2 regions of the Pseudoalteromonas sp. DL2-H2.2 genome follow, and region 2 is predicted to be linked to the other one. Evidence: riboswitches for the same ligand, from Rfam matches in the RefSeq annotation. Region 2 holds a riboswitch; the other holds the start of a gene.
What was found. Region 2 has a riboswitch for cobalamin ahead of L1285_RS05050 (TonB-dependent receptor domain-containing protein). Riboswitches for the same ligand answer to the same signal wherever they lie in the genome.
Positions count from the first base shown of each region.

Region 1: linked by a shared signal. The riboswitch ahead of L1285_RS03630 (ABC transporter ATP-binding protein) and the one ahead of L1285_RS05050 (TonB-dependent receptor domain-containing protein) in region 2 are both predicted to bind cobalamin.

Region 1 covers NZ_JAKGBD010000002.1:197,041-212,312, forward strand. The annotation lists gene L1285_RS03560 (hypothetical protein) at 1-465, shown strand, start outside; gene L1285_RS03565 (MFS transporter) at 437-1,612, opposite strand; gene L1285_RS03570 (hypothetical protein) at 1,667-1,924, opposite strand; gene yaaA (peroxide stress protein YaaA) at 1,939-2,718, opposite strand; gene L1285_RS23540 (hypothetical protein) at 2,763-2,894, opposite strand; gene tal (transaldolase) at 3,019-3,969, shown strand; gene L1285_RS03585 (DUF3545 family protein) at 4,269-4,460, shown strand; gene ung (uracil-DNA glycosylase) at 4,507-5,166, opposite strand; gene L1285_RS03595 (cobalamin-binding protein) at 5,169-6,047, opposite strand; gene cobO (cob(I)yrinic acid a,c-diamide adenosyltransferase) at 6,047-6,646, opposite strand; gene L1285_RS03605 (cobyric acid synthase) at 6,643-8,124, opposite strand; gene cobU (bifunctional adenosylcobinamide kinase/adenosylcobinamide-phosphate guanylyltransferase) at 8,121-8,663, opposite strand; gene L1285_RS03615 (adenosylcobinamide-GDP ribazoletransferase) at 8,660-9,436, opposite strand; gene cobT (nicotinate-nucleotide--dimethylbenzimidazole phosphoribosyltransferase) at 9,433-10,497, opposite strand; gene L1285_RS03625 (FecCD family ABC transporter permease) at 10,514-11,506, opposite strand; gene L1285_RS03630 (ABC transporter ATP-binding protein) at 11,503-12,300, opposite strand; cobalamin riboswitch at 12,540-12,739, opposite strand; gene L1285_RS03635 (histidine phosphatase family protein) at 12,740-13,354, opposite strand; gene nqrM ((Na+)-NQR maturation NqrM) at 13,418-13,630, opposite strand; gene L1285_RS03645 (FAD:protein FMN transferase) at 13,740-14,717, opposite strand; gene nqrF (NADH:ubiquinone reductase (Na(+)-transporting) subunit F) at 15,063-15,272, opposite strand, start outside.
Region 2 covers NZ_JAKGBD010000002.1:524,485-539,756, reverse strand. The annotation lists gene L1285_RS05085 (hypothetical protein) at 1-553, opposite strand, end outside; gene L1285_RS05080 (thiamine pyrophosphate-binding protein) at 795-2,489, opposite strand; gene L1285_RS05075 (flavin monoamine oxidase family protein) at 2,507-4,000, opposite strand; gene L1285_RS05070 (alpha/beta hydrolase) at 4,025-4,855, opposite strand; gene L1285_RS05065 (ketopantoate reductase family protein) at 5,448-6,356, opposite strand; gene L1285_RS05060 (VanZ family protein) at 6,349-6,702, opposite strand; gene L1285_RS05055 (YajQ family cyclic di-GMP-binding protein) at 6,872-7,354, shown strand; cobalamin riboswitch at 7,462-7,643, shown strand; gene L1285_RS05050 (TonB-dependent receptor domain-containing protein) at 7,682-9,553, shown strand; gene msrA (peptide-methionine (S)-S-oxide reductase MsrA) at 9,776-10,303, opposite strand; gene L1285_RS05040 (efflux RND transporter permease subunit) at 10,306-13,416, opposite strand; gene L1285_RS05035 (efflux RND transporter periplasmic adaptor subunit) at 13,420-14,469, opposite strand; gene L1285_RS05030 (DUF2982 domain-containing protein) at 14,715-15,272, shown strand, end outside.

The DNA of each region.
Region 1 (15,272 bases), 330 kb from region 2:
AAACCCCGGGTTGAGATCCGCTTACTTGCAGAATCTGGGTTTGGTGCCATTACCAGCTTTGAGCAGTTCGTTAAAATTGCTCGCAGCTACTGGGAGGTCGACGTCTATCGTAATGAGATTTTCCCGGCACTGGCCCCGTTTATGCCTTTGGTGTGTGTGAGCCATACCGGAGTCAGCTGGTTTGCCGCCGCCAACGACGACATGCTGCTACTGGCACGCGACAGTGCCTTTGAGCTGGTCGAACGGGTGCTGCCCTCTTTGCCTGCACCGCCACCGGCACTCACCGATAAATGGCACAGCGCCGCGGCCGGTGTTGATATGCCCAGCCAGCTGTTAAAAGCGCAAACACACAGTGCCCAGGCCATGTGCCAGCACTACCGCAACGAGGGCAAACACCTGGATATCCTGTTTCGCGATGAAGTGGTGCTTGCCTACCTCAGCCTGCCGGTAAACGTGCAGGTGTAACACTGCCTCTGGACAGCACAACGGTGGCTATTAAAGCGGCCACCACCACAGGCATGCTCCACAAGTTGAGCGTCTGCCAGCCCACCGTGGCTTCCAGAAATCCAGCACTCAGTGAGGATGCCACCACCATGCTGAAGACCAGAAATTCATTACAGGCTTGTGCCTTGGCACGCTCCTGCGGCGCATACGTCTGACTGACCAATTGCGTGGCGCTGATAAACATAAAGTTCCAGCCTACGCCAAGGGCAAATAAGGCCAGTAAAAAATGCCAGTGGCTCACGCCCAGCAGGTTAATACCGGCACTCGCCAGATACAACACACAGCCTAACAGGATCATAACGCGTGCCCCGAAGCGTTCAATCAGCTTGCCGGTGAAAAACGACGGCAGGAACATGCCCAGCACATGCCACTCAATCACCAGTGCGGAGTCCGCCAGATCAAAGCCATGACGATGCATGGCCAGCGGCGTTGCTGTCATCAGAAAGTTCATCACGGAATAGCTGATCATGGCCACTAGCACCGCCAGCTGAAACTGCTTCTGTGTCACGATTTCTTTCAGGGTCCGGGCGGGTGCATCAGTGGTATGTGGATCCACTTCCGTAAAGCGTACGCCCTGCAGGAGCAGTAAGGCGAGCACATACAAGCCGCTAAGCGCAACAAATGAATTAGCATAATTAAGTGCCGGATACACCTCATTGACCCAAACGGCCAGATTCGGTCCTAAAATCGCTGCCACCACACCACTGGCCATAATGGTCGAAATGGCCGTAGCGGGCTTGTCACTGGCCTCTATGGCCGCAAATCGATACAAGGTGGCAAAACCAATACCGATACCAATCAAAGTGGTCGCCACACAAAACAGCGCAAAATGACTTTCTCTGAGCGCCCAGACACCCAGCAAGGTGCCACTGATCCCGACCAGATTACCCAGTGAGAAGCCCAGTCTGCGACCGGTTTTAGCCATGATCAGCGAGGCCGGAATGGTCGCCATCAACAACCCTGCCATCTGCATAGCCACAGGCAAAGTGGTCAGCGCCGCCGACGGGCTGAGCAGCTGCCCCACCAGCGCAGAGATGGTCACCAGCAGAATATTTCCCGTGGTGATCAGGCCCTGACAGCAGGCCAGCAGCAAGACATTTTTATTCAATGAGATAGTGCTCCAAAGATCTGAGAAGAGGGCTTGTCGCCCTTATGCGGGTTATCACTCCCACTCAGGAGGGATAGTTTTACGCTCAGCAGGCGCGCCCACCCGGCATTGATTCGCCTGTTCATAACAACGCTGAATACACCGCGCCTGAAGCGGATCGGCACTGACATAATCGTCCTGGCAGCGCTGCACACAGGCACGCTCATTATGCTCGCATGTTACAATAACGCCACCAGCCTGCGTACTGAACTGGCCCTGACAGCCAGCCAGTAAGCCCATAATTACACCTAACCCTAGTCCTTTAGTCACCATGGTTTTACTCCTGCTTAGTTTTGCTCAGCGCGCAAAAACACCGGCTCATTGGCTTTTTGGGTGGCTTCTTCGCTGTAGTAGTAACCCGCCACATCAAACGCTTTTAATGCCTCGGGAGACTCGACCTGGTTGTCCAGAATGTAACGCGCCATCATGCCACGGGCTTTTTTGGCATAAAAACTGATGACCTTGAACTGACCATTTTTGCAGTCTTTAAAAACAGGCGAGATGATCTCGGCTTTGAGTGCCTTTTTGTCTACCGCTTTAAAGTATTCATTTGATGCCAGATTGATTAATACCTGACTATTAGCCGCTTCAAGCGCTTCGTTAAGCTTGTCGGCAATGATACGGCCCCAGAATTCATAGAGGTTTTTGCCGCGCGGATTATCCAGCTTAGTGCCCATCTCAAGGCGATACGCCTGCATCAGATCCAGTGGCTTAAGCACGCCATAGAGGCCAGACAAAATACGCAAATGTTGCTGTGCATAGTCCAATGTTGCGTCATCCATACTCGCTGCATCCAGGCCGGTGTACACATCGCCATTAAACGCCAGTACAGCCTGCTTGGCATTATCGGGAGTAAAAGGCTGCGACCAGTCGGCAAAGCGCGCTGCATTCAGACCCGCCAGCTTGTCGCTGATCTTCATCAACGTGCCTATCTGTTGCGGTGATAAGTCGCGACACACGTGGATCAATTCTTCACTGTGTGTGAGCAGTTCGGGCTGGGTAAAACGCGCGGTATGCGCCGGAGTATCATAATCGAGATTTTTTGCCGGGGAAACGAGAGTGATCATGGCCTGCCTATTGACTTAACTATTGATAAATGTCAATTTCAACACTATCCCCCGGTGAGCGCAAGCGCAATATTCATCAGGGGTTCGACACTGCTTGCCCAGTTGCTGGCAGACCAGCCTGTTTGCAGTTCGTCACGCAAACCCCGACTGACGAAATGCGCTCTTGCATCCAGCATTCGGATTTTCTCGTGAAGTGACCTCGCAAATACGGACATATGACCTATTCACACAGGTCACGGTAATGCAACATAGGAAAAGTAGACTTTTTGACACGCTGCTATGAATTGGAATGAGGACAGCATGACTTCAGCATTAGATAGGCTAAAACAGCATTCATCTATCGTCGCCGACACCGGAGATATCGAGGCAATCCGTAAACACCAACCGGAAGATGCCACCACTAACCCGTCTCTGCTTTTAAAAGCAGCCGAGATGCCTGCTTATCAGGATTACCTGAAAGCAGCCTGGGATTACGCCAAAAGTCAGCATGACGACGCAACGCAACAACTGGAACTGGCTTGTGATTACTTTGCCGTACTGATTGGTAAAGAGATTGCCAACATTGTACCTGGCTATATTTCAACCGAAGTCGATGCACGCTTATCGTTTGATACCGAAGCGACCATTGCCAAAGCACAGCAGCTACTGGCGCTCTATGAGCAGCTGGGTGTCAGCAAAGACAAGATTTTAATTAAAATCGCGTCTACGTGGGAAGGCATCAAAGCCGCAGAAGCGCTGGAAAAGCAAGGCGTGAAATGTAACCTGACCTTGCTATTCAGTCAGGCGCAGGCCCGTGCATGTGCCGATGCTAACGTGTTCCTGATCTCGCCATTTGTTGGCCGTATTCTGGACTGGCACGTCGCCAATGGCTTGGAAAAGCCGACCGATCCACTACAAGATCCAGGCGTACAGTCTGTACGCAGTATTTTTGAATTCTACAAACGTCATGGCTACAACACGGTTGTGATGGGTGCCAGCTTCCGTAACACCGGCGAGATTGTTGCACTGACCGGCTGTGACAAGCTGACTATCAGCCCGGCACTGCTAGAAGAGCTGGGAGAGCTGCCAGCTGCTGAAGATTACCTGCTGGATAGCGAGTACGAGGTTATTGCGAAACCGGCCCCTCTGAGCGAAAGCGAGTTCCGCTGGTTGCACAACCAGGATGCCATGGCCACTGAAAAACTGGCTGAAGGTATTCGTGCCTTTGCTGCGGCTCAGGAAACCCTGGAAGCACGCTTCAAAGCGCTATAAGCACAAAGCATATAATGCGAAAAACGCCACCTTGTGTGGCGTTTTTTTATTCCCGACGATTTATCACTCCGCTCTGCGCCTCCCTGCCCGCTAGCGCTTTATTTTCCTGACTTGCGCATAACTTGAAGCAAATTTGAGCTTCATCAAACTGTCACCTGCTTTTAACCTGCCAGACACATTTTTATTTTACTTTTCTCTTGTCTGTGGTATACCAGCATTACTTGAAGTGTGTTTTTCATTCAAATTGGGTAATGCGTAAACACAAATCTTTGAGGTTAGTACATCAATAGGAGAAATTCATGGATAGCCTAGACGATTTTATTTCAACACTAGAAAGTCCTGCACCAAAGAGAAGAACCTCATCTAAAGGCAAAAAAAGAAAGTGGCGTGAAATTGAAGCGCTGAAAGACAAACAACGCCTGCGTAAGGAATTGGAAGAACTGGATATCTTCGCAGACAGCATTGACCTGGACGAACTTGACTTTATTTAACAAAAAAGGCGCATTTTGCGCCTTTTTTTGTTGCCTAAGTTTGAGCTCAGACTTGCCAGTCAATGGGCGTTTTGCCCATGCTTTGCAATAGCGTATTGGTTTGCGAGAAGTGCTGACAGCCAAAAAAACCGCGGTGCGCTGACAGCGGAGACGGGTGAGGTGCGTGCAACACGTGATGACGTTGCTGGTCAATCGCCTTACCTTTCTTTTGCGCATGCGCGCCCCACAGCAAGAAGATAACCCCTTCGCTGTGTTGGTTAAGCTGTGCAATCACGGCGTCAGTAAAGCGCTCCCAGCCAAGATGCTTATGCGAGTGTGCCTGTCCCTGCTCCACCGTCAGTACGGTGTTGAGAAGCAGTACGCCCTGCTCTGCCCAGGGCAGCAAATAGCCGTGGTCAGGGATTTGAAAGCCCGCGATGTCTTGTGCCAGTTCTTTATACATATTGGCCAGTGATGGCGGCGCCTTGACGCCTGGCAACACAGAGAAACACAGTCCGTGAGCCTGATCAGGTCCGTGGTAAGGGTCCTGACCTAGGATCACGACTTTGACCTGCTCAAAAGGGGTTGCCTTGAACGCCTCAAACACAAAGTCCTCAGGAGGATAGACAGTGACGCCCTGCGCCCGACGCTCGGCAACATAGGTTAGGGTGTCCTGAAAATACGCTTGTTGTTTTTCGTGCCCGAGCACGTCACTCCAGGTTGTCATGTTTAGTTCCCAGTGGTTGTGAGTTTCTGATAGTAAGTTCGCGAAGCATCCAGTTTATCACATAATCCGCTCAGTCCTTCAAGCACCCGGCTGGTATAGCGGTGCAATAGATCGGCGTTCACTTCTATGTATTGCTGATGCTTGGCAGCCGGGATTTCTGGCCACTTTTGCCAGTCTATTTTTGGCTGCGCTTTTTTGGATTTTTCCTGCGGGATCACTATCACCTGTGGCTTTGTATGTAGCACGTTCTCGATACTGATCTGCGGATATGCTGTGGTGGCATCGGCAAACACGTTACTGGCCCCGCACACCTCCAGGGTTTGATGGATCCAGGTGGTGCCATTGACTGTCATCATAGGCGCAGGCCACAGCTGGTAAAAAACAGACACAGGCGTGGCCAAGCGATAACGTTCCTGCAATTTTGCCAGGCCTTGCTCAAAGCGCCGAGCCACCTGCTCAGCGTTTTCTTCCAGAGCGGTTAACTGGCCTAGCCAGCGCAGCGAGTGCGGGATCTGTTTTAAATCTTTGGTTTCACTGTACACCACTTTGATGCCGAGCTGCTCAAGCTTATCCAGGTCGGCTTGTTGATTACCGCCCTGCCAGGCAATCACCAGATCAGGCGACAAAGCCAGCAGCTTCTCAAGAGCTATGCCATGATAACCGCCAATACGTGGGATCTGATTGGCCTCAGCAGGAAAGTCCGCGTATTCCACGGTGCCGACGATCCGCTCTCCTGCGCCAATGGCATATAAGTTCTCGACTATATGTGGTGCCAAAGCCACAATCCGTTTGGCAGGCGGCGCGGAGCTATCATCTGCGCTCGCTGAAATCGCAGTCAACAAGAATACCATGCTCAGCCAGATGATAAGGACCTTGTTCATCAAAAGTCGAATCCTTTTTGTGCTTTGATCCCCGCTTCAAACGCGTGTTTCACATTGCGCACCTCACTGACGGTATCGGCCAGCTCAGTCAGGCGACGATGTGCACCACGGCCGGTGATGATCACCGACTGCATCGCAGGGCGGTTTTCCAGCGCCTCAATCACTTCATCCAAATCAAGATAGTCATAGCTGACCATATAAGTGAGCTCATCCAGCAGCACCAGGTCGATACTCTCGTCTTGCAACCACAGCTTTGCCTGCTGCCAGGTGTCCTGTGCCGCCTGGGTATCCGTTTCACGGTTTTGTGTCTCCCAGGTAAAGCCTGTCTTCATAACGGCAAACGGCACCCCCGCACGTTCCAGCAAGTTGCGCTCACCGCACTCCCACATGCCTTTAATAAACTGCACAACCGCTGCATTCATGCCATGCCCCACGCAGCGGGCCACGGTGCCAAACCCTGAAGTGGACTTACCTTTGCCATTGCCGGTGATCACCTGCAAAATGCCTTTTTCTTCCTGTGCCTGTTCGATTTTGGCATCGACCTGCTCTTTCACTTTTTGTTGCCTTGCCTTGTGTTTATCCTGATTGTGTTCGCTCATGTTGTCCTCTGCTCACTGATTGCCAGAATTTTATCTATGTCTAAATGGGTTTCGCACATATCTGCCAGCCGATCAAGTTGCTGCTCCCGATGCTCAGCCAGATTGAATCCGCCACCACTGTAGCGACCTTCACTTGCCCAGTGCAGTACACAGGTTAGCCCCTCGGGACTGTCAAACAGTCCGTGCAAGTAGGTGCCTGCCAGCTGGTTGTCCTCACTGATAAACCCATCAACTTGCCACCCTGATGGATGTGCAAAAAACTGTAAAAATGGCTGCGCCAGTGCCGGGCCCTGACTGATCCCGCAGTGGATCTCATAGCCATTCAATGGCGTTTGCTGTGCGTTTAAAAGGCAGTTTGCCTGCACCTGAGTCAGGGTTTTATTACGCGTCAGTTTGGTATCAAATTCCGCCAGTCCCAGGCCTTTAATAGCGCCCAGCGTCGATTCAACCTGCTCCGGATCGCAAATGCTATTGCCCAACATTTGAAATCCGCCACAGATCCCAAGCACCTTGCCGCCGTAACGCACATGGCGTTGCAGCTCAAGGTCCCAGCCTTCTGCGCGTAAAAAGGCCAGGTCATTAAGGACATTTTTACTGCCGGGAATGATCACCAAGTCGGCTGCGCCTATGGTTTCGGTGTGGCGCACATAACGCAAGTCCACTTTGGGGTCTAATCGCAGGGTATCAAAGTCGGTGTGATTACTAATATGTGGCAGTAGCAGTACCGCTACTTTGACCTCAGGACTGTCGATGCGATTGGCCATAGTCACGGCATCTTCGGCATCCAGCGCCAGATCATGCAGGTAAGGCAGCACGCCCAATACAGGTTTACCGGTATGCTGCTCCAGCCAGTCGAGGCCGCTTTGTAGTAAGGCAATATCGCCGCGAAAGCGGTTGATCACAAACCCCTTAACCAGGGATTGCTCATATTCGCTCAGCAGCGCCAGGGTACCAACCAGATGAGCAAACACGCCACCCTTGTCGATGTCCGCAATGATGATCACCGGGCAGTCTACCTCACAGGCAAATCCCATATTAGCAATGTCGTTCTCTCGCAGATTAATTTCCGCCGGGCTCCCGGCCCCTTCTACCACACACAGTACATACTGTTCGCTGAGCCTTTGGTGTGAGGTCAGTACCGCCTGCATCGCAACTTTTTTGTAGTCATGATAGCCCGCCGCTTCCATGTTGCTCAGCGCTCGGCCATGTACGATGACCTGGGCACCGGTATCTGAATTCGGCTTAAGTAAGATGGGGTTGAGGTCGGTACTGAGCGGTACTTTAGCGGCCATGGCATGTAGCGCCTGAGCCCGGCCAATCTCGCCACCATCTGGTGTGACCGCACTGTTAAGTGCCATATTTTGTGGTTTAAACGGAACGACCTTAACGCCACGGCGCTGTAATGCCCGGCACAAGCCAGCTACCAGTGTGCTTTTACCCGCATCAGAGGTGGTGCCCTGCACCATTAACGTATTCATAGCTCCCCTCCTTTAAGTGTCAACGGCAGACCCGCCATCACAAAATCGACTTTATCCGCCAGTGCGGCAATGTCCTGATGTAACCAGCCTGCTTCATCAACAAAACGGCGACTTAACTCGCCAAGCGGCACGATGCCGTGGCCCACTTCATTGCTGATCAGAATAATCTGTGCATGGCTGGATTTCAGGGCACTCAGCAGCGCCGCGCGCTTGCTTTGAAATGCCAAGTTGCTGTAGTCGCACAGCGCTGTGGTCAGCCATAACGTCAGGCAGTCAATCAATACGCCATCATTGGGGCCAAGCGTGCTCAAAACCTGATCTAATGCCCAGGGCTCCTCGACTAGCTGCCAGTGCCTGGTGCGCGTTGCCTGATGATGGGCGATCCGCGCGGCCATTTCCTCATCCCCGGGGCGTGCCGTGGCAACATAAATTAGCCGGGTAACTTCGCCGTCACTCAGCCAGCGCTTGGCTCTTTGCTCACCTAACCTGCTTTTTCCTGAGCGAGCCCCGCCGAGGAGCAATTCCACCCGTCCTGTCATAACCAGACACCCAGGCAAAATAGATACACAGCGACCTCACCCAGTTGCTGCGCCGCGCCCAGGCAGTCTCCGGTATAGCCACCAAGCTGACGCTTAAACCAGTAAATACAAATCGTGCGGCATAGCCAAAGTACACCAAGCAGCACGATGCTTTGCCATAACGTAAACAGCCCGGCTACCCAGCTCACTATCAGCAAGCTCAGTCCACAAACGTAGAGTAACTGCTTACTTTCATGGGCAAGAGACTGGGCAACCGGCTTCACTTTACTCTGCGCATCCGCCTGCACATAGTCCAGTTTACCGATCAGGCTGGTCGCCATGGTCCGGCTCAGGCCATGGGCTAGAATGAGCGCACCGCAGACATACAGGGCGCGCTCGCTCAGTGCCAGCAAAGCCTGATATTTGCTAAGCAGCAAGATGATCAATGCGGCAGCACCATAAGTGCCAAGACGGCTGTCTTTCATAATGGTCAGCTTGTCGGCCACGCTCCAGCCGCCTCCAAAGCCGTCCCAGACATCGGCAAAGCCATCTTCATGGAATGCGCCGGTGATCAGCAGTCCGCCGCCTAGCGTGAGCAATACCGCCATGCCTTCGGGCAAGAAGCTGCTCAGCAATAAGTAGATAAGGGCCAGCAGAGCACCCAATAACACGCCCACCCAGGCAAAATAGCCACTGGCCTGATTAATATCCTGCTCGCTGACCTCGCCCGTCACTTTAACGGGAATACGGGTCAGAAAAATCACCGCCAGTTTAAATTGTCTTAGCGCATTCATGAGGGTTCAACCACCTGAGTGACGACTGCGGCCTCGAAACTGGCCATCTGATAGTAAAACGCCAGCGCGCTCTGACACAAGGGTAAGGCCAGTGCAGCACCCGTGCCCTCACCAAGTCGCATGTTCAGGTTCAGCAGTGGCTCAACATTGAGCCAGTTCAGCATCGCCTGATGCCCAAGCTCACCCGAGCAATGGGCGAAAACCATATAATCTTTACACGCAGGGTCAATCCGATAAGCCAGCATGGCTGCGGCTGTCGCAATAAAGCCGTCCACCAGAATGACCTTCTGAACACGGGCAATCTCCAGCATGGCACCGACCATCTGACAGATCTCAAACCCGCCTAAACGGCGCAATACTTCACGTGGGTCATGCAATGCCTCACGATGTAATCGCAAAGCCTGCTCGATAAGTTGTTGCTTTTTCTCTACTACCTCGTTGCTGACGCCGGTGCCTCGCCCGACCGTTTCAGCACTTGTCAGCCCGCTCAGGGCAGAAAAAATGGCCGCCGCCGCGGTGGTGTTGCCGATCCCCATTTCGCCCAATGCAAATAAGTTAGTGCCTGATGCCAGTGCAGGCTTTACCGCTTCTTGACCTAATGCCAGGCCTTGCTCCAACTGCGCTTCACTCAGTGCGGGTTCAAGGTGCAAAGGTCGGGTGATATTACCAAGACGCTGCGACACCACATTCAGCTCAGGCGCCGGTGGCGTCAAAATACCACAATCAATCACGCTCAGTTGCCAGCCAAGCTGAGCGCATAAAACATTAATGGCCGCGCCACCAGTGGCAAAGTTAGCCACCATCTGGGCGGTCACTTCACTGGGTGCAATGGAAACGCCTTCGCCTGCAATGCCATGATCGCCGGCAAAAATCAGCATCTGAGGACGCACAATATCTGGTTTTTCGCTTTCAAGCTGACTGCGCTCCATGCCCTGACTTAAAATCGTGACCAGCTGATGTGCCAGCGTTTCAAGCTTGCCCAAAGCGCCCTGAGGCTTAGTCTTCATATCTATGGTGTGCTGAATATGCGTGTCATGCTGGCGGTTGAGTTGTGGGATCATAAAGTTTCCGGTTAGATCAGATGCTGGCGGCACGCTTTTTGGCGATTAACAGCGATAAGAAAAACACGCTGCCAATCGCTGAGGTGATCACCCCAATCGGCAGCTCCTGATTGTCTATCAGGGTACGGGCAAGTACATCGACCCACAGCATCATGAGTCCACCTGATAAGGCCGTCGCTAACATACCCACAGTGCGAACCTGAGAGATAAAAAAGCGCACGATATGGGGGATCATCAGGCCCACAAAGCCGACGCCACCGCAGGCCGCGACAATCACGGCCGTTAACATCGATGCCAAAATTAACATGCCCAGCCTGAGCCGGTGGACATTCACCCCCAGTGTGACCGCGCTCTCATCTCCAACCAGCAGAGCATTCAGGCTGCGGCGCATTAACAGCATCAAAACACAACCGGCTGAAACAACCAATGCAGGCAGCCACAACCATTGCCAGTCTGCGCGGCTGAAACTACCCAGGCTCCAGAATATAATCGCGCTGATGGCTTGCGGATCGCTCCAGTACAACAGCAAACTGGTAAAGGCAGAGAATAAAAAGGTCAAAGCGACACCCGACAACAACATGTTTTCAACCAGGGCGGTGCCTTTGTGAAAGGCAATCAGCAGCAACAGACCCATTGCCACAGCACTGCCCGCAAACGCGGCACCGGACAATGCCAGCGCACTTTGCACACCAAACAGCGCGACCAGCAACACCACACCAAATGAGGCGCCAGAGGAGATGCCAAATAAGTAAGGATCGGCCAGCGGGTTTCGGGTCACGGTTTGCAGAATGAGCCCGGCAATAGCCAGCCCGGCGCCGGCGAAAAAGGCCAGTAAAGTGCGGGGTAATCGCAGCTCAACCACAATTTTTTGGCTCAGTATGCTGCTGTCATAACTACTCAATGCCAGCCAGACTTCACCCCAGCTCAGAGAAACGGCCCCGACAGACAGCGCACTGAGCAGGCTGAACATGCAGGCCAAAATGAGGCCAGGTATCAGTAATGCCTTCATAACTGATACCCATAATGATAACGAATGTGGGGCACTCCCGCTGCGCTGCTGTGGAGTCCGGGTACTGTTTCTACTTCGGCACACACCCCAAAAATGTCGCTGAGTAAGTCGGGGGTTATGATTTCCAGAGGTGTGCCCTGAGCCACCAGGGTTCCTTGTGCCAGCACCAGCAACTCGTCGCTGAGCGCCGCCGCCAGGTTTAGGTCGTGAAAAGAGGCAATCACAGTCACCCCCATGGCTTTAGCCAGCTCCATGATCTGGATCTGGTATTTCACATCGAGATGACTGGTTGGCTCGTCCATTATTAACAACTCAGGTTGCTGAACCATGGCCCGGGCTATCATCGCTCGTTGTTTTTCGCCTCCGGACAGGGAGTCAAACTGCTGCTGTGCCTTGTGGCTCAGGCCCACACGCTCAATGGCTTCTAAAATACGCAGCTTATCGTCGGCATTGACTGTGCTAAAGAGGGTTTTATGTGGTGTGACCCCCATCGCCACCACCTCAAACAGCGCCAGGTTAAACTGACTGGGGATCTCCTGTAAAACAACCGCAACCTGACGCGCATAAGCCCGGCGGAGGTAGTCAGACACAGGTTTACCCGCATAGAGAATTTCGCCCTCAGTCTGCTCCCAGTAACGATACAGGCAGCGTAATAAGCTGGATTTTCCCGCCCCGTTTGGCCCAATCAGGCCAATAAACTGACCGCGCGCAATAGCAAAATTTAATCCGCTTAGCACAGGCTTATTGCCGAGGTTCAGGCTCAGGTTATGTACGGATATTTGTGGTGAAGTCATACCGCCTCAAATACGGACGGCAGCAGAGCTGGCCACTCGTATTGCTACGACTGGCCTTCTGTACTGACTTAAGTGCGCCCGCTTAAGTGTAGGTATTGGCCTTGGTATCTGGCTTCAGACTAATACCAATTTCACTTAGTACCTGTTCAATTTGACGGAGCAAATATGACGCTAACGGCGTTAAAAATTTTTCATTTAGAACAACTAAATAGCAAAATTTTTGCCTCGCCTATATGGACATAGGTGCCTCAGCGATAGCAGGACGCGTGAGCGGTGTTATCGACCCTATTTTCTCGCCTCAAAATAGAACACTTAATTAAGCAAATTGGTATAAAAGTCCGTTACAGTTGCGGGGACAGCTGAGGGTTTGCACCTCATTCCCAATGACTGCCAATACAATACGATTCTAGATTTAGCGCCTATTATGAAGTCCAGACGTCTAAAACACAACTTTCGGCCAGGCAAGACCGGTGTCATCAAAGAAGATAGTTACTTTAATCACTTTGGCATAGCCTATCTCCAGACGAGATAAATGCGTATCAAAGCCCTCAGGCAAGCCTAACCAGATCGCCAGCAACTGTTTAATTACCCCCGCATGGGTAACAATGGCGGTGCTCTGGGATGAGGGCGTTGTTGTGAACTCCTGCCACCAGTCACTTAAGCGTAAGTGAAATGCTGACATTTGTTCACCGTTTGGTGGCGTATGCTGCCACGGGCTCTGCCAGAAATCCCCAATTCCGGGCGACTGTGTTGACTGCCAGAGCGCCTCATAGCTTTGTCCGTCCCAGTCGCCAAAATCCATTTCACTGAGTCTGGGGTCAACCTGGAGTGGCAAGCCGGCTGATTCACAAAACGCGCGCGCCACTGTCTGACACCGCTGCAGCGGAGAGCTAATCACCTGAGCTATCGGATCACACACCTGAAGGCGGGCAAAGACCTGTTCATTACCCGATACGCTTGCCGGCATATCTGTGCGCCCAAGCAAACGACCGGTTTCAAGTGGCTCACCATGGCGAATAAAGTACAAGGTTTGTTGCATTGGATTAGGGCTCATTTATTCGGGGCCAGAAACGCAAAAACGCAAGCCTGGGCTTGCGTTTTTGGTGGAAGCTGCGGATTAAAGAATCTGATTCTCTTTCCACATTTGCTCTTTCTTAAGACGCTTCTTGCGTTTGTCGCACGGGTCGTCACAATCACAGATCTTGTCGATGCCCATGGAGCCCAGTCCACCACAACTACTGGCCATTGATTTCTTCTGTACTATAACGCCTACCGCCATCGCAACGGCGATCAACAACAGCAATCCGAAGGTAAGTAAAAATAGTGACATCTCAGGCCCCTTTTGCATAGTCATCCACAGGTGTGGATGTGTGACGGTGAATTGTGCTCATTATATAACTAAACGCGCTTAAGTTGAAACGTTCGCGACACAGATCCGCTTATAAATAAGGCTTGAATGCGCTGCTGGCATACACCTTCAGACCGTCATCACTTTTGCTGATCAAGTAGACCGCTAAATCGTGTAGCTCGGCGTACGCTCTGGCGCGTTCCGTCCCCATTACGGTTAGCGCTGTCGCGAGTCCATCGGCCGTCATCGCAGAAGGGTGCAATACCGTCACAGACACCAGATCGTGTTTGACAGGTTTACCCGTACCCGGATCGATCAGATGAGTAAAGGTCTCACCATCCATTTCATAAAAGATACGATAATCGCCTGACGTCGCCACACTGTTCTTACCCGGCTCAATCACTTTGTGAATTTGTCTTTGCCCAACCGGTGCATCCGGCTTCTCAATAGCGATGCGCCAGGGCTCATCACCCGGCTTAGTACCCGACAGTCTCAGTTCGCCACCAATTTCCACCATATAATTAGTGATACCGTGAGACTCGATGAGTTCGGCCACTTTATCTATACCGTAGCCCTTCGCGGTTGCTGAAAAAGACAGCTCCAGGTGGTCCAGAGTTTTTGCCAGGCCCGCATCGGTTAAAATAAGCTTATCCAGTCCAATTTCCTCACGCATTTGCGCCAGCTGTTGGTCAGAAGGCCGTTTGGTCGGGCGTTTGTCCGGGCCAAATCCCCATAAATCAATAAGCGGCCCCATGGTGACATCCAGAGTTTCTGTAGACTGACCCAGACGAATGGACTCTGCCACCACCTTTCTGAAGTCCTCACTGACAGGCATGACCTGGTTAGCGGCCAGTCGGTTAAACTGATTGATTTCAGAATCCGGTATATAGGTCGACATAGACTGGTTCACCGCTTTCAGTGCCGCTTCTACGTCCGTATGTAACTGCGCTTCTGTCAGTGTGGTGTTCTCTGCAAACGCTTTGATGTTGTAGGTTGTGCCCATCGTACTACCCTGTAGCACAATAGGTTCAGCTGATTTGTTTGCCTGGCCACATGCCACAAGCAGCATGCTCAATAAAAAAACTAAACAAAACTGGCTCTGTCTTAGCATCAGTGTCATCCCTTGTAATTTATACCAATTTCACTTAATACCTGTTCAATTTGACGGAGCAAATATGACGCTAACTGTGTTAAAAATTTCTCATTTAGAACAACTAAATAGCAAAATTTTTGCCTTGTTATCGAACATATTTTCTCGCCTCAAAATAGAACACTTAATTAAGCAAATTGGTATCATTTGACAGTAACCCCCGCCTGGTGCGGAGTATTACCCATAAAAAAAGCCCCTCAGCAAAACTGCTAAGGGGCTTCTATTTTATCTTAAAAACCACTTTAAGATCATATGTATTTCAGCTTAACCACCGAAGTCATCAAGCAGGATGTTTTCATCTTCAACACCCAGGTCTTTCAGCATGTTGATAACCGCCGCGTTCATCATCGGTGGTCCACACATGTAGAATTCACAGTCTTCTGGTGCTTCATGATCTTTCAGATAGTTTTCATAAAGTACGTTGTGAATGAAGCCTGTGTAGCCTTCCCAGTTATCCTCAGGCTGAGGATCAGA
Region 2 (15,272 bases):
GCTGCTCTACTTCGGTTGTGGTGGCGATGCTGATCATATCTGAACGCGCAATCGGACTATGAGCCGCTGGCATAGTCCGGGTGACGGTCAGCTTAGTGCCGCTCACCTGAGTCAGCTGAGCGATAGGATCAAAACTGCTGTTGGGTAAGCCAAAGCTGATATAACCATCCACCGGCGAGGTGGAGACGAGATCCTGCAAAGACTCAAGACACTGCATCTGGCGATCCTGATAGCGGTGCATATTGATCAGGCCCAGGTTCATAGAGTCTTGCGTCAGCAACTCGTTGAGACGCGTGTAGATGGCGTGCTCACTGTCCAGCTGCGCAATACACTGGATAGCCTGGGTGTGGATCTCGGCATCCTGATACAGGTGTAATTGCTGAGCCAGTAGTGGCAGTAATTCAGTCAGACGGTTTTTATTCAGGTAGAGCGCATGATAGCTGTTCTCCTGATTTAACAAAGCTCTGACCAGCGGAGAGGCTGCAACCTGACAGCCGGTGAGTCCTGCAAGTGCGAAACTGCTTTTTAAAAACGTACGCCGCGACAATGTCATCCTTATACCCTTGTGCTGAAGAGGCGTAAACGCCTCTTAAAACGATTAAATAACGAGATAATTAACGAACTAAGTGACTTATACCAATTTCACTTAATACCTGTTCAATTTGACGGAGCAAATATGACGCTAACTGTGTTAAAAATTTTTTATTTAGAACAACTAAATATCAAAATTTTTGCCTGGTTATCGAACATATTTTCTCGCCTCAAAATAGAACACTTAATTAAGCAAATTGGTATTAAATACCCAGGAAAGCGCGGTTTTCAGCCGGCAGATCTTTCATTGGGATCTGGGCTGCGATCACGCAAGGCTGATCAGGACGGGCATGGGCATGACGCAACGCGCCCAGTAAGTCCTCATAGCTGGTCACCCTAAGGCCAATCCCGCCGTTATATACGTGCGGCATATTTTCGTATTTCCAGCCGTTAAGCATCACGTAGTCCAGTGGCGCTTTGTCTGGCTCGGTAAAGAAAGTGCCGTCGATCAGGAACTGTTCGATGGCATACGAGCCGTTGTCTATGATCACTATGATGCCAGGTATTTGGTTCTGCACGAATGAGGAGAATGCCTGCGAAACCATCTGGAAGCCGCCATCTCCGGTGACTATCAGTGGTCGTTTGCCAGTTGCATAATAGGCACCGATCGCCGCCGGTGTACCCTGGCCGATTGACAGCCAGATTGGGTTTGCCAGGAAGCATTGAGTGTCCAGCACGGGAATATCGGCACCGGGGAAGCTGGCCAAACAGGTATCCAGGCTGATGTAATACGGGTCGTTTTGATCCATCAGGAAATCCCCAATGGCGGCAAAGATCCCATCGTGGCCCAGAGTGCCGCTGTAAGGGCTATCACCTAGCTTGGACTGCCACTGCGCGCGGCGATCCTGATAAGTTTGTCCGGCGACGGTGGGGATCTGGCGATCTGTGCGGCTCAATTCAGGCAGCTGATTGAGTGATTCCAAAGAGGCACCCAGCGACAATTTGGGCAGTACTTCAGTCCCTATCATGGCTTTATTAAAGGCCACGCGGAGTAGCTTGTCGCCCAACTTAGTGACCATATAGCGATGATCTATACCAAACAAGCAGCCCAATGCGATGACGCAATCCGACGATTCAACGCCCTGAGTTACGGTAGAGGGGGCCAAGTCACTGTCATAGACACCACAGAATAATGGGTGAGATTCACTGATCAGAGATTTAGAGAGTAACGTGGTGTAGAAGGGCAAGTTTTGTGCTTCGACAAAACGCAGTGCCTCATCAATCAGACCAAAGCGCACCAACTCGGCACCGAGCAAGACCACTGGATTACTGGCCTGGGCAAGTTTATCAGCGACTGCATTGGTGAATGCCCGTGCGCCACGTTTAAAGCGTTTCGGGCTGTAAGCCAGGTTAGGTGAGAAGTGACCTATAGGTTGTTTCCACAGATCCTGGGGGATCTCGATGTAAACCGGGCCAGAGCGCTCCATCGCCATGATCAGCAAGCGGTCAATACGATCTGCTGCGCCTTCGAGAGTACGGATCTCGGCCGCGCCCAAAGTGAGCTTACGAAAGACCTTGAGATCGGTTTTGCCAAAGCCTGTGGAGTGAGAGAAAAGCACGTCATACTCGGCTTCCAGGCGTAAGTCCTTGTCGGTGGGACCGCCATTGATCACGGCTAAGGGAACGCGCTCGGTCAGGGCACTGGCAATACCATTGGCCATGCTGAGCGTACCAACCCCATAGGCGACCGACACCGCACCAATTGCGCCCTGTCTGCCATAACCATCGGCAGCATAACCGGCTTCCAGCTCGTTGACGGTATTAACAAACTGCATATCCGGATCGGCCACCAGGCTGTCGATAAAATCCGAGCATGAGGTGCCCGGCACCCCGAATACGTGATAACAACCAAGTTGCTTTAATCTGAGCGTAATAAACTCAGCAACAGTGTAAGACATCTTCTTTCCTTATCTAGTTATGCTTTTTCACTTATGTACTGAACGGCTTCCAGCGCCGAGATCAGCGCGCCCTGGATCCATGAGTGGTACATAGAGCAATGTTCCCCGGCAAAGCACAGACGCTGCTCGGGCTGGGTCATCAGAGCGTAAAAGTCCTGATGATCTCTGGGGTTAAAAAAGGCGTAGGCGCCCGCTGAGTGGGTATGGTTAGTCCAGCTCCAGCGCAGCACACTGACAATATCGTCGCGTTCAATATAGGGGTGCACTTTTTTCAGTTCGGTGAAGATAAACTCTTTGAGCTCGAAGTTGTTCAGCGTATCCACCCGGCGCGCATGTTGACCCCAGGTGTAAGAGGCCAGCAGGTAACTGGGTGAACGTGATACCTGAGGATCTTTGTTGCTGGCGTTATCAGCAGGAAACCAGGTGTGGCCCAGGCCCACATCATAAATGGTACTGCCGCCGTAAATGCCTTCGTTCAGCTCCCAGAAGCGGTTTTTTGTCCGAACCAGCACTTTGGTTGCTGAGTCATAATTGACCTGGGCAAAAGCGCGGGACTTACCGGGGTTAATAGACTGGTTGAAGTCAATTTTACCGAGCACCCCGAATGGCAATGTACAAATCGCAAAGTCTGAGCGCAGGGTGTGCCTGGATCGATCTCTGAGCTGGTAAGTCACTGCAACGCCGTTAGCCTGGCTGTCGATGGCAACAACGCGCGCACCGGCTTTGAACTGCACTTTATGCTGGATCTTTTCGAACAGTTTACGCGGTAGCAGATCGGTACCACCTACCACCTCGTCGAAGCCATCAAACCAGACTCGTTCAAGCTCTTCTCTGAGGTGCTCGCTCAGCGAGGTGTGCATTAAAGTTGAGACGCCATAAATTGCGCTGACGTATTCCAGTGCATCCAGGCTCAGGCCTGCGGCGATAAAAGCGTCTTTTAGCGACATTTCATCCAGTGCTTTGAGCTTGTCACTGCGTAAAGTCCCATCGTAAAGTGCACGCTGTTCATCACCGCTGAGTGAATTCAGCACCTCAGTAATGGCGATTTCCCACATATTATCGGCAGACATTTTTTGCTCTCTTTCAGTCAAAGCAAAGTGCTGCTTCAATTGCTCAAAGCCGGCTTCATTACGCGGTACTTTCTGGCCCCGGATCATGGCAAAGGTTTTGTCATTTTCCTGTACAAAATGGCGCATCTTGAGCCCCATTTCACGGATGTAATGGCGGGTGAGGTGATGCTCTGTCGGGATCCGCATCGCGCCCAGTTCTGCGTACAGTTTGTCAGATTCACGCAATGTTCTGACGCGCCCGCCAATGTGGCTGGGATCCGCTTCCAGCAGCGTGACCTTTGCGCCCAGTCTGAGCAACTCATAGGCGGCGCTAAGTCCGGCCACACCGGCACCAATAATGGTCACTGTTGGGCGTGTTGCCAGGCTGTTGTTTGCCAATGCCCGAACGCTGTTCAGTGTGACCATAGGATCCGGCACTGAGTTAGAAATACCTTTTTGCATACTTTTCAATCCTTGTCTGCGTAGTTAAAGTTGCAGGGCCTGAGTAATTACCTCAGCCAGCTCGATTGGTTTGGTCACCATAGGTAAGTGGCCTGAGTCGAGGCTGTAGGTGTGCGTAATATTGATAGATTCGGCAATTTTCTGCTGTGATGGCAAAGAGATAATTTTGTCCTGAGTAGCAAACACATACGCTTTGTTGATGGGCGCTAATGTGGCTTTGCTCAGGGTGACTTTGCCATCGCCTGTGATGGCGGGCTCATCAACTGAGTTATCCAGCACAAACTGCTGCTGGCTTTTTTTCTGAGCTTCGGTAAACGACGCCAGGTAAGCTGACTTATCCGAAATCTTCAACCAGCCATCTTCATAGGTGATGCCTGCAAAGTAGTTTTCTTCATCCTGTTTATTGAGCAATGCAAATGGTTTGGCACCGTCAACAGGGGCAACTGCACTGACATAAACAAGGTCAGTGATTTTGACATCCTGGCACAATGTCATGGCTTTATGCGCCACCGCACCGCCCTGACTGTGAACAACCAGCGATTGAGGTTGCGGGTATGTGCGTAACTGATCACACAAGCTTTGCGCAGCATGATCCAGAGTGATGGACTTAGGGTCAATGTGGGTGCTGCGCCCTGGCAAGTCGACCACATAATTGCTGATCCCTTGTTTAGACAGCTGAGATTGGACAGCAGACCAGGCCGCGCCTTTCAAATGTGCGCCATGAATAAATATGACTGATTTATTAACGGCAACTGTTTGCTCAGAAAGAGATTGCGCGGGAGTTTGCGAAGAGACGCTATTACAGCCACTCAAAATGACAGCGCAGCACAGTGGCAACCAAGCCTTTGCGTTCATATTAATTCCTTCTTAATTAAAGTTAGGCAGTTGAAATCGCGGGCATGGTAGCAAAAAAATTTCCCAATATTAAGTACGGTTTATATCGTGTTTTCCTTGGTTTAACCTTTCATAAACATATGAGTTGCACATAGTGAGTAGATCTAGAGAGTATTGGACAAATGAGTTATGCATTTTATTTGGGTGATTATTCATTTCTGGAAGGCGATGAAAGACTAGACTTATGTCTAATCGATGAGAATAATTATTTCATGTTCATTGTGCTAAAAACAGAGCCGAAGGCTGGAATCGTATCTATTATCGAACCGTTTACTTGTTTTTTATTCATACGCATCTTTGGCCAAGAATAATTCATGCACGTTACGCGGCGTGACAATAATGCCATTTTATCCATTGTGCAAAGCACCAGGCCGAATGCTGCATAATTTTACAAGGCATCCCTTAGGGTGATTATTGTCAAAACTGCAGCTAATCTAAATAAAAATCATTATCGAAAAATTTGAAATTTATGTGTCAGAGGTATTTGTGGGCCGCTCAGGTGGCTTACAGCAGAAAAAACAATATGAATTACGTACCAAAATAGAAAGAGGTACTACTTATTGGTTGGGTGAAGTGACTGAACTTGATTAAGCAGTAAGGTATTGTGAGGCGCAGGTACGCCCAGCTGCTGTGCCAGCTCAACAATATACCCACACATGGCGTTGATTTCGGTGCGTCGGTGGTTTGCGACATCCTGAGCCATAGATGAAAAGTTCTCGGCAGTCAGGGTCATCACCTGGTGGGCGCGCGCGAGTTCCTCACTGAGCTTAAGGGGCACCCCAACGTGGTTTGCGACATTGCATGCTTCATTTAGCACTGACAACACTTGGGTGGCGTAGCAAGGTGCCCGCAAGCGGCCATTTTTGAGTCCGGTGAGGGCACTGAGCGGATTGATGGCCAGGTTGACGCAGAGCTTTTGCCAGCGCAACAGTGCAATGTCGTACGCTAAATGCGCATTTGGCAGTGCGGGGTCAATAAGTTGATTAAACAGTACCTGCGCGCGCTGTTGTGCAATCAGGTTACAAGGACCAAACATGCTTTGACCCGGACCGGTAAATTCAACCGTCGTACTGTTGGGTTTCCATCCTCCCATACTGGTGGACAGGAAAAACAGTCCCTGATGTTCAGATAGCGCATCGGTGATGGGAGTCAGGGTTTGCATCCCGTTATGGCTCAGAATGACATTGGCATCCTCACTCAAGTGAGGCCTGAGCGTGATAAAGGCCTCTGCAAGCTGATAAGACTTAACCGGAACAATACACTGAGAAATGGTTATTTGTTGTTGTGCCAGCGCTTCCCAGGTCAGACACTTTACAGGCAGTTGCTGGCGACACTGAGCGGTTTGAAAAAACACCGCATCAGTGGGCGTTCGGGTGATCAATGTGACCTGGTGTGTGTTTGCCAGTCGCTGAGCAAGTAACAGGCCTACTGCCCCTTTACCAACAATAAACAGCTCAGGCATCAGCTTTACCTGTTTTTTTGCAATAAGCCCAATAGGCTAAAAAGTAGCTGACGGCACCAGCGAGATCGGCAATAAAATCTCCCCACGATGCCTGGCGATAAGGCAGGGAGTCTTGCATCCACTCTATGCCGGCACCATAAAGCGTCAGTAATACCAAATGAAACCAGATCTTGAACCTAAATGCATGATGAGAGAAAAACGCCAGCACGAAAAACACCCCAAAGTGCGCGACCTTGTCGGCGTGTTCAAACCTAACAATTTGATTGGTCTGGATCTCTTTAGCAAACAAAAAGGTACAAACGGCCAGAGACAGTAATAACAGACATTGATAAAGTCGGCGTGCCACAAATACTTCCAAATCATTAGGGTTGAAAACGCCAGTATATCATTGAAATCTGAAAATAGGATGAAGCACAGGCATTCTGATCCTGAACCGAAAACGTTCGCAACCGGGGGTGTCGCGCCGCAGCCTTTGGATTGCTATAATCCGAAAAAACATTATCCAGGAGCTAGATATGCCTTCTTTTGACATTGTGTCTGAAATTGATATGACAGAGGCGAGAAACACCGTTGATAACGCCGATCGTGAACTGAGCACACGTTTTGACTTTCGTGGCGTAGAAGCCTCATTTGAGCTCAAAGACGAGGTGATTGTGCTCAAGAGTGAGTCTGAGCAGCAAGTGATGCAATTATTCGACATGCTGGTGGGCAAAGCCGCAAAGCGTGGTCTGGACGTTGCCAGCTTTGAGCTTAAAGATGTTGAAAAATCAGGTAAGTATGTGTCACGTAAGGTGATGCTGAAGCAAGGGATCGACAAAGATATGGCGAAGAAAGTCGTTAAAGCTATTAAAGATTCCAAGATCAAGGTGCAAGCGTCTATTCAGGGCGAGACGGTGCGTGTGACCGGTAAGAAGCGTGATGATCTGCAGGAAACCATGCAGTTGATCCGCGGCGCTGAGCTTGGCCAGCCTTTCCAGTTCAAAAACTTCCGCGATTAAACTGTGCGAGGTTAACCCCTTCTTTTATCTGGCATGCTGAGCGTCAACAATAGGCTTTAGCATGCTAGACGTCCATTGCTTTTTGTCCTCAGATCCCCGACAATAGCGCCAACTTTTCAGGGTGTCAGATCGGGAGCCCGGAGTCTCTGTAAGATCTGAATAATCGGGAAGCTGGTGCATGCCTCAGGAACTGGCATTAGTCCGGCGCTGCCCCCGCAACGGTGAGCTTATCGCAACTGTCTGGTTGGAATTAGTAAGTCCGGAAACCGGCCCTGAAGCCTACTCAATAGTTGTAATTCACGCGGTGGGCGTGGATCAGGGGATCTCATGTTTAAAAAATCTGCTTTAACCACGGCAATGCTGGCTGTGTTACCTTTCTCTGTGCTGTCTGCGCAAGACATTGAACATATTACCATCACGGCGAACAAGTTTGAGCAAGCTAGTGTCGATACATTGACTTCAGTTGCGGTGGTTAAGCGAGCTGAAATAGAGCGAGCTAATGTGCGTGACGTGCCAACCTTGTTGAATAACCTGGCCGGCATTGACGTGGTGCGCAGCGGGGGCTATGGCCAGAAAGCCAGTGTGTTTGTGCGCGGGGCTGCGACTAAATATACCCTGGTGTTGGTTGATGGTGTGCGGATCAGCGATGCCAACTCGGGCGATGTCTCGTTCACCAATATTCCAGTCAACAGCATTGAGCGTATTGAAGTGCTTAAGGGCGCGCGTGCCGCCATTTACGGCTCTGATGCGGTGGCCGGGGTGATCAACATTATTACCCGTGAGCAAAAAGGCCACCAGCTGGCACTGACCTCGGGCAGTCGCAACTATGGTGGTGCACAGCTGGCTGGTCAGTTTGAAGCGGATAAGCTGACCGTCAACTATCACTTTGGTTATGAAACAACAGATGGCTATGATGTGACTGCCAAAGATCCTGCCCAGCCACGCGGCAAAGAGCATGATCGTGATGCCTACGACAACACCAATATGGGTGTGAAACTGGGCTATGACCTGGTGCAGTATGGTCAGCTTGCACTGCATGCACAGCGCAGTGAAGGTGAGGCAGACTATGACTCAGCCTTTGGCAATGATGCGTACAAATTTGATAATTACACCACTAAGCTGGCCTGGCAGAAACAATCGGATCTATTGAGCCAGGAGGTGTCTGTCAGCCTGGCACAAGAAGAAAATACCCAGTTTTTGTCGGTGTTGCCAGTCGGTGGCACGCCGCCGCCAGAAGATATTTATAGCACTAAGCGGGATGAAATCGAGTATCGCGCCCGCTATAAACTCATGCCGTCATTACAACTGATGGGCGGTGTGAGCCGCTTAAATGAAGACTTGTCGTCATCGAGTGCGCAGTTCTCCATTGCGGAACGTGACAACACGGCCGTGTTTGCTGCGGCATTTTATGACAATACGCGTTGGTTGCTCAATGCAGTGGTGCGAAGCGATGATTACGAGCATCATGGCCGTGCCAATACCTATACCACAGACTTAGGGTTCAGAGCCTCAGACATAGTCACCTTTCGGGTTAACCATGGCACCGCATTTCGTGCGCCCAGCCTGACAAATGCGTTTGTTAAAGACAGCCCCTGGTACTTACCAAACAGCGAAATCAAACCGGAAGAGGGCACTTACAACGAAGTGGGGGTGACGGTGGATACCGCACAGGTGCGCTATGATGTAGCCATTTTTGACAATCGTATCGACAACCTGATCAGCAATGAGTTTGACGCGCAAACCAGTAAGTATATTCCCGCCAACGTGGGTCGTGCGCAGATGAAAGGCATTGAGCTTAGTGCACAATTCTCAGCCCTGGGCCTGGAACATGCCGCTAACCTGACCTTGCTGGATGCCAGAGATCAGGAAAAGCGTGAAGATTTACCACGTCGTCCTGGCAAAGCGTTTAACTATGTCCTGTCTAAGCAGTGGGACAAGCTGGATGTGAGACTGGCGATGCAATACCGTGATAAGCGTCCGTCTATCAGCTACTTTGATACCGACCTGCCGTCATACACGGTATTTAATCTGAGTGCCAATTACCAATTGCTTGAACCGGTTGCACTGACAATGAGAGTAGAAAACCTGACTGATAAAGCGTATTTCAACTCAGTTGCCAGTAAAACGGCTGACGGCACTTTGCTGCCTTATGAGCCGCCGGGCAGACAGATCTATGTGGGCACCCGCATTACCTTCTAATACCAATTTGCTTAATTAAGTGTTCTATTTTGAGGCGAGAAAATAGGATCGATAACAAGGCAAAAATTTTGCTATTTAGTTGTTCTAAATGAGAAATTTTTAACGCCGTTAGCGTCCTATTTAATCCTTCAAATTGACCAAGTATTAAGTGAAATTGGTATAATTATAGAAGGGGAATAAAAAAGGAGGCGATGCCTCCTTTTTTGATCTTCCGTGCTTAGCTTACGCAAGATAGTCGGCAAACTTCTGAGCGAATGCAGCTAACTTGGGTGCTATCATTACGCTACAGTAACCCTGGTTGGGGTTATTGGTATAATAGTCCTGATGATACTGCTCCGCAGGGTAAAAGTGCGTATGAGCCGATACTTCGGTGACAACAGGCGCACTCAGTGTGGGCGCTAACGTATCTATGTACTGCTGAGTTAACGTCTGTTGTTGTTCTGAATGATAAAACACGACGCTGCGGTATTGCGTGCCAATGTCATTGCCCTGACGATTCAGCTGGGTAGGATCATGCAGCGCAAAAAACATCTCCAGCAGTACAGAAAAGTCGACCTGCTGAGGGTCAAAGGTCAGCTGAACCACTTCGGCATGACCGCTTTGACCGGTACAGATCTGTTCATAAGTTGGGTTGTCGGTATGGCCGCCGGCATAACCAGAGGCCACGTGCGTGACGCCCCGGACACTGCGAAAGGCGGCATCAATACACCAAAAACAGCCGCCACCAAAGGTGGCAATTTGCTGATCCATTATTAAATCTCCCGTTCCTGTTGTGTTTGCGGGTGGGCATCGTGCTGCTCAAGCAATTTATCGCTGGTGGCCTGTGGTGATTGCGTGCGTCTTGCGAGCATGCTGTAGGCACAGGGGATCACAAACAGCGTCAAAATGGTCGCAACACTCACCCCGGCAAATACCACGACCCCGATCACCATGCGACTCTCTGAGCCCGGACCCGAGGCCAGTACCAGTGGAATGGCACTCATTACCGTGGTCAGTGAGGTCATGATAATGGGCCTGAGTCGCTGTACCGCCGCATCGATAATCGCCTGCTCAAAGGCCACACCCTTGTCTCTGAGCTGGTTAGCAAATTCAACGATCAGAATACCATTTTTGGCACTGAGGCCAATCAGCATAACAATCCCGATCTGGCTGTAAATATTCAGCGAGCTGTCGGTGGCATACAGGCCAAACATGGCGCCAACCAGCCCAAGCGGTACGGTCAGCATAATCACCAGCGGGTGTACGAAACTCTCAAACTGGGCTGCCAGCACCAAAAACGTCACGGTCAGGGCCAGAATAAACACATAGGTCATGGCCGATGCGCCTTCGTAAAACAGCTGAGATTCGCCCTTATAGTCGACAGCACCGTCTATGTCATTTTCCTCTGCTGCAACCTGGTTAAGGAAATCCAGCGCCTGCTCCAGCGTATAGCCGGGCGCCAGGTTGGCTGTGATGGTGATTGCCCGCATCCGGTTGTAGCGATTTAACCGCGATGCGGTGGCTTCTTCGCGAATGGTGATCAGGCTATCCAGCGGCACCAGTTGATCGCTGCGCGAGGTGACATAAATGTCGGCGATATCGTTTGGTGCGCTGAAATCGGCCTTGGTGCCTTTGAGGATCACATCATACTCTTCGCCGCGATCAATAAAGGTGGTGACCCGGCGCTGACCCAGCATGGTTTCTAAGGTGCGGCCAATATCACTGACCGAAACACCAAGATCGGCGGCCTTGAGTTTATCTATGCTGATCAAAAATTGCGGGAAGGTTTCTTTGTAATCATGATCGAGCCTGACCAGTCCCTGATTGGTGCGAGCACGGGTGAGAATGCGATCCCGCCAGTCGACCAGTTCGTCGTAATCATTGCCCTGTAGCACGAATTCGATGGGGCGAGACTGGCCACCTCCGCCGATCCCGCGGCGCATGATGGCAAAGGCGCGCACGTCGGTTACTTCACGCATTTTACCACTGAGCTCACCCATGACTTCCCAGGTTGAGCGTTTGCGTTCATCCCAGTCTGGCATGCCGACGATGGCGACGCCGCCACGACCACCCCAGCCCGGTACGCGTACCAGCACCCGGCTCAGTTCTTCATTTTCCACATAGGGCAGCAGGCGTTGCTCTATCTCGGCCATATTTGCGGCGTTGTTCTCGTAGCTGGCACCCTCCGGACCATTCATCATAATAAAGAAGGTGCCCCGGTCTTCTTTGGGCGTCAGCTCTGAGGGGATCTGCTGGAACAGTGCAAAGCTGGCGAAGCCGGCCAGTGCCAGAGTCAGCGTCAGGCTATAACGGCGATTGATGTTATCGCTGATGACATTACGATAGCCAGCTTCGAGGCGGCCAAATTGGCGGTCCATCCACTGCGAGAATTTGCTTTCTTTATTACTGGCTTTGAGCACTTTGGAGCACAAGGCCGGTGACAGAGTCAGCGCCGTGACACTGGAGAAGATAACGGCGGCACTGACGGCCAGTGCGAACTCGGTAAACAAGGCACCAATACGACCTTCCATAAATACCAGAGGCACAAAAACTGCGACCAGCACTAAGGTGGTGGCGACAATGGCAAAGCCAACCTCGCGCGCGCCCCGATAGGCGGCCAGCAGTCGCGGCTCCCCTAGCTCGATGCGGCGATGGATGTTTTCCAGCATCACAATGGCATCATCCACCACCAGGCCGATGGCAAGCACCAGTGCCAGCAGAGTCAGCAGGTTAATGGAATACCCCATGGCAAATAAAAAGGTAAAGGTGGCGATCAGTGCAATCGGCACGGTGATCGCCGGGATCAGGGTGGCGCGAATGTTGCCAAGGAAGATGAAAATCACCAGTACCACCAGACCCATGGCAATGCCCAGGGTGCGATATACTTCTACGATTGACTCGCGAATAAACACCGATGAGTCATAGCTGTCCTGAATGGTGGTGCCTTCAGGCAGGTTGCGCTTGATTTTTTCCAGCTCTTTGCGGGCGTTGTCGACCACATCCAGAGTGTTGGCCTTGGCTTGTTTGACAATGCCCAGGCCTATCATGTTTTTGCCATTACCGCGGAAGGTACTTTCGACATCGGCCGCTTCCAGGCGTACATCGGCCACCTCACCCAGTCGAACCAGATAGCCCTGAGCACCACGTTTGATCACCAGGTTATTAAAGTCTTGCTGGGTTTTATAACTGCGTGCAATGCGCACGGCAAAGTCGCGATCCAGCGATTCAATTTCACCGGCCGGCAGCTCGACGTTTTCGTTGCGCAGCACACGCTCAATGTCGCTGGCAGTAATGTCCCGGGCGGCCATAGCACGGCGGTCCAGCCAGATCTTCATGGCGTATTTACGCTCGCCACCGATGCGCACGTTTGACACGCCATCCACCACCGCCAGTCTGTCGACGATAAAGCGCTGGGCATAGTCGGACAATTGCAGGGTATCCATAGTTTCACTGTTGAGCACGAACCAGGCGATGGGGCTTTCGTCGCTGTTTGACTTCGACACTTCAGGCGGGCGAACCTGCTCGGGCAGCCGGTCCAGTGCCCTGGATACGCGCTCTCGCACATCGTTGGCGGCAGCATCAATATTGCGGTCAATGTTGAACTCTATGGTGATATTAGAGCGCCCATTGCGGCTGGATGAGGTAATACTCTTGATCCCTTCGATCCCGGAAATGCGATTTTCCAGCACTTGTGTGATCTTGGTTTCAACCACCTCGGCAGAGGCGCCGGTATAATCGGTACTGACACTGACGATAGGGGTTTCGATATCGGGGTATTCGCGCAGCGGCAACATGGTGAAGGCCACCAGGCCAAAGGTCAGCAGCAGCAGGTTGATAACAATAGCAAAAACGGGCCGTTTTACGGCTGTATCTGTGATCCGCACGCGCTACCCCTTAACCACAACGGCACTGCCGTTACGAATTTTGGTGGTGCCTTCGGTGATCACTTGCTGACCCGCAGACAGACCATCGATGGCAACCCAGCCCTGGAAGCGAGACAGCACGCTCACTTGTTGTTGCTTTGCCTTACCCTCGTTAATGGTGTAGATGAAGTGCTTGTCCTGTCTGGGGATCAGGCTTTTCTCCGGCACCATCAGCGCATTCAGCTCACCCAAAAAGAGCGACACATGGAGCAGCATACCGGGCCTGAGCAAATCTTGCGGGTTGTCAAAACTGGCCGTGACGCGAATGCTGCGGGTCGCGTCATCAATACGCGGGTCGATATGGGTAATGATACCTTCAAAGGCTTCACCCGGGTATGCATCGCTGGAGACGGAGGCACGCATATCGAGTTGCAGCTGTGCCAGGTATTTTTCAGGCACCTGAAAGTCCACCTTGATGATGCTGATATCATCCAGCGTGGCCAGTATACTGTTATTGTTGACGAAGCTGCCGACAGACACCATCCGTTGGCCCAGTACGCCATCAAACGGGGCATAAATGGCCATTTCGGCCAGCTTAGTGCGTGCCGTTTGTAATTGGATCTCCAGCGCATCAACAATGGCATGCTGGCTGTCCAGCTGAGAGCGCGCAGCCGACTGGGTTCTGGCCAGCTCTGTCAGGCGTTTAAGCTGACGCTGTTGTTCTTTCAGGTTGACCTCTAGCTCTCGTACGGCCAGCTGCTCTTTCAGATCCTGCAGCTGGGCGAGTTTGTCGCCACGTTTGACTCTGTCTCCATCGTCAAAGTACAAGGCGCTGATATAGTCACTTTGCGCACTGGTGATATTCAGGGCATGATTGGCACGGGCAGAGCCTATTGCATTGATGGTGATAGCCCGGCTTTGCTCTTCTATGGTGACCGCCGCGACCTGAGTCGGCGCGCCGGAGAACGGTTTGCTGTTACCCTTGCTGGCAGGCAAATAGAGATAGCCGCATAGAGCAATAAGCACTAAAATTATAAAAGGAAAGAGGGCTTTACCCGATTGACTGGCGCGCATAATTGATTCTCGTTGACTGCGGGGCTTTAGTGTACAAAAATTCCAAATAGAGCAAATCGTCGAACGTCCTGTATATTTGTGCATTAAACGAAAAGCGACCCAAAAGGGAGCCTTTATGTGGAAATTTGTACCCAAAAATTAAGGCATTATGAAAAAGTCTAAGCCATGCGAAAGATGTCAGAAAATACGTAAAATGGTGTTCTGGGGGATCATTATGTACGGTTTTTATTTGTGGTTTTATAGTTATGGTTGAACCGGTCAGGCTGCGTGCGTCAGCCAATCGCCACAGCATTGAGTTTATGCTGGTTGGTGCAATAGCGCTCATTGTTATCATGGTGTTTGTCACCTTACGGGCGACGCCCATTTCGTTACTTGAAACTGCTCTGGCGAGTGCCGCGATTGTTGCGATTATGCTGGGCTTTCTGAAAAGCCAGCAACCTTATTATAGTATTGAAATGAGTCCGCAGCGGCTGGTCTACAATCACAAGTTTGGAGAATTCTTACTTGAGCACGATAATTTTCACTCCAGTGGGGTGCCAAGTGTCACTCAAGGAGTTGAAACGCTTGAGTTAAATGTCGTAGGTATTAAACTAAAGGATATTGATGTATTTTTATCCCGTCTGACCCCAAGACTGGCTGGAAAATTACTGATAGAACAGCGGAATATTTTTTTACAAGCTGTTAAAATACATTGCAGTAATGGCAATTGCCCATCAGAATGGTTGATTGAAGAGGCGAGCTACATCTCACCGAATGGCCAGCCTTATTCTGGATTAATGGCGATGTTCGCAAATCGGATGCAG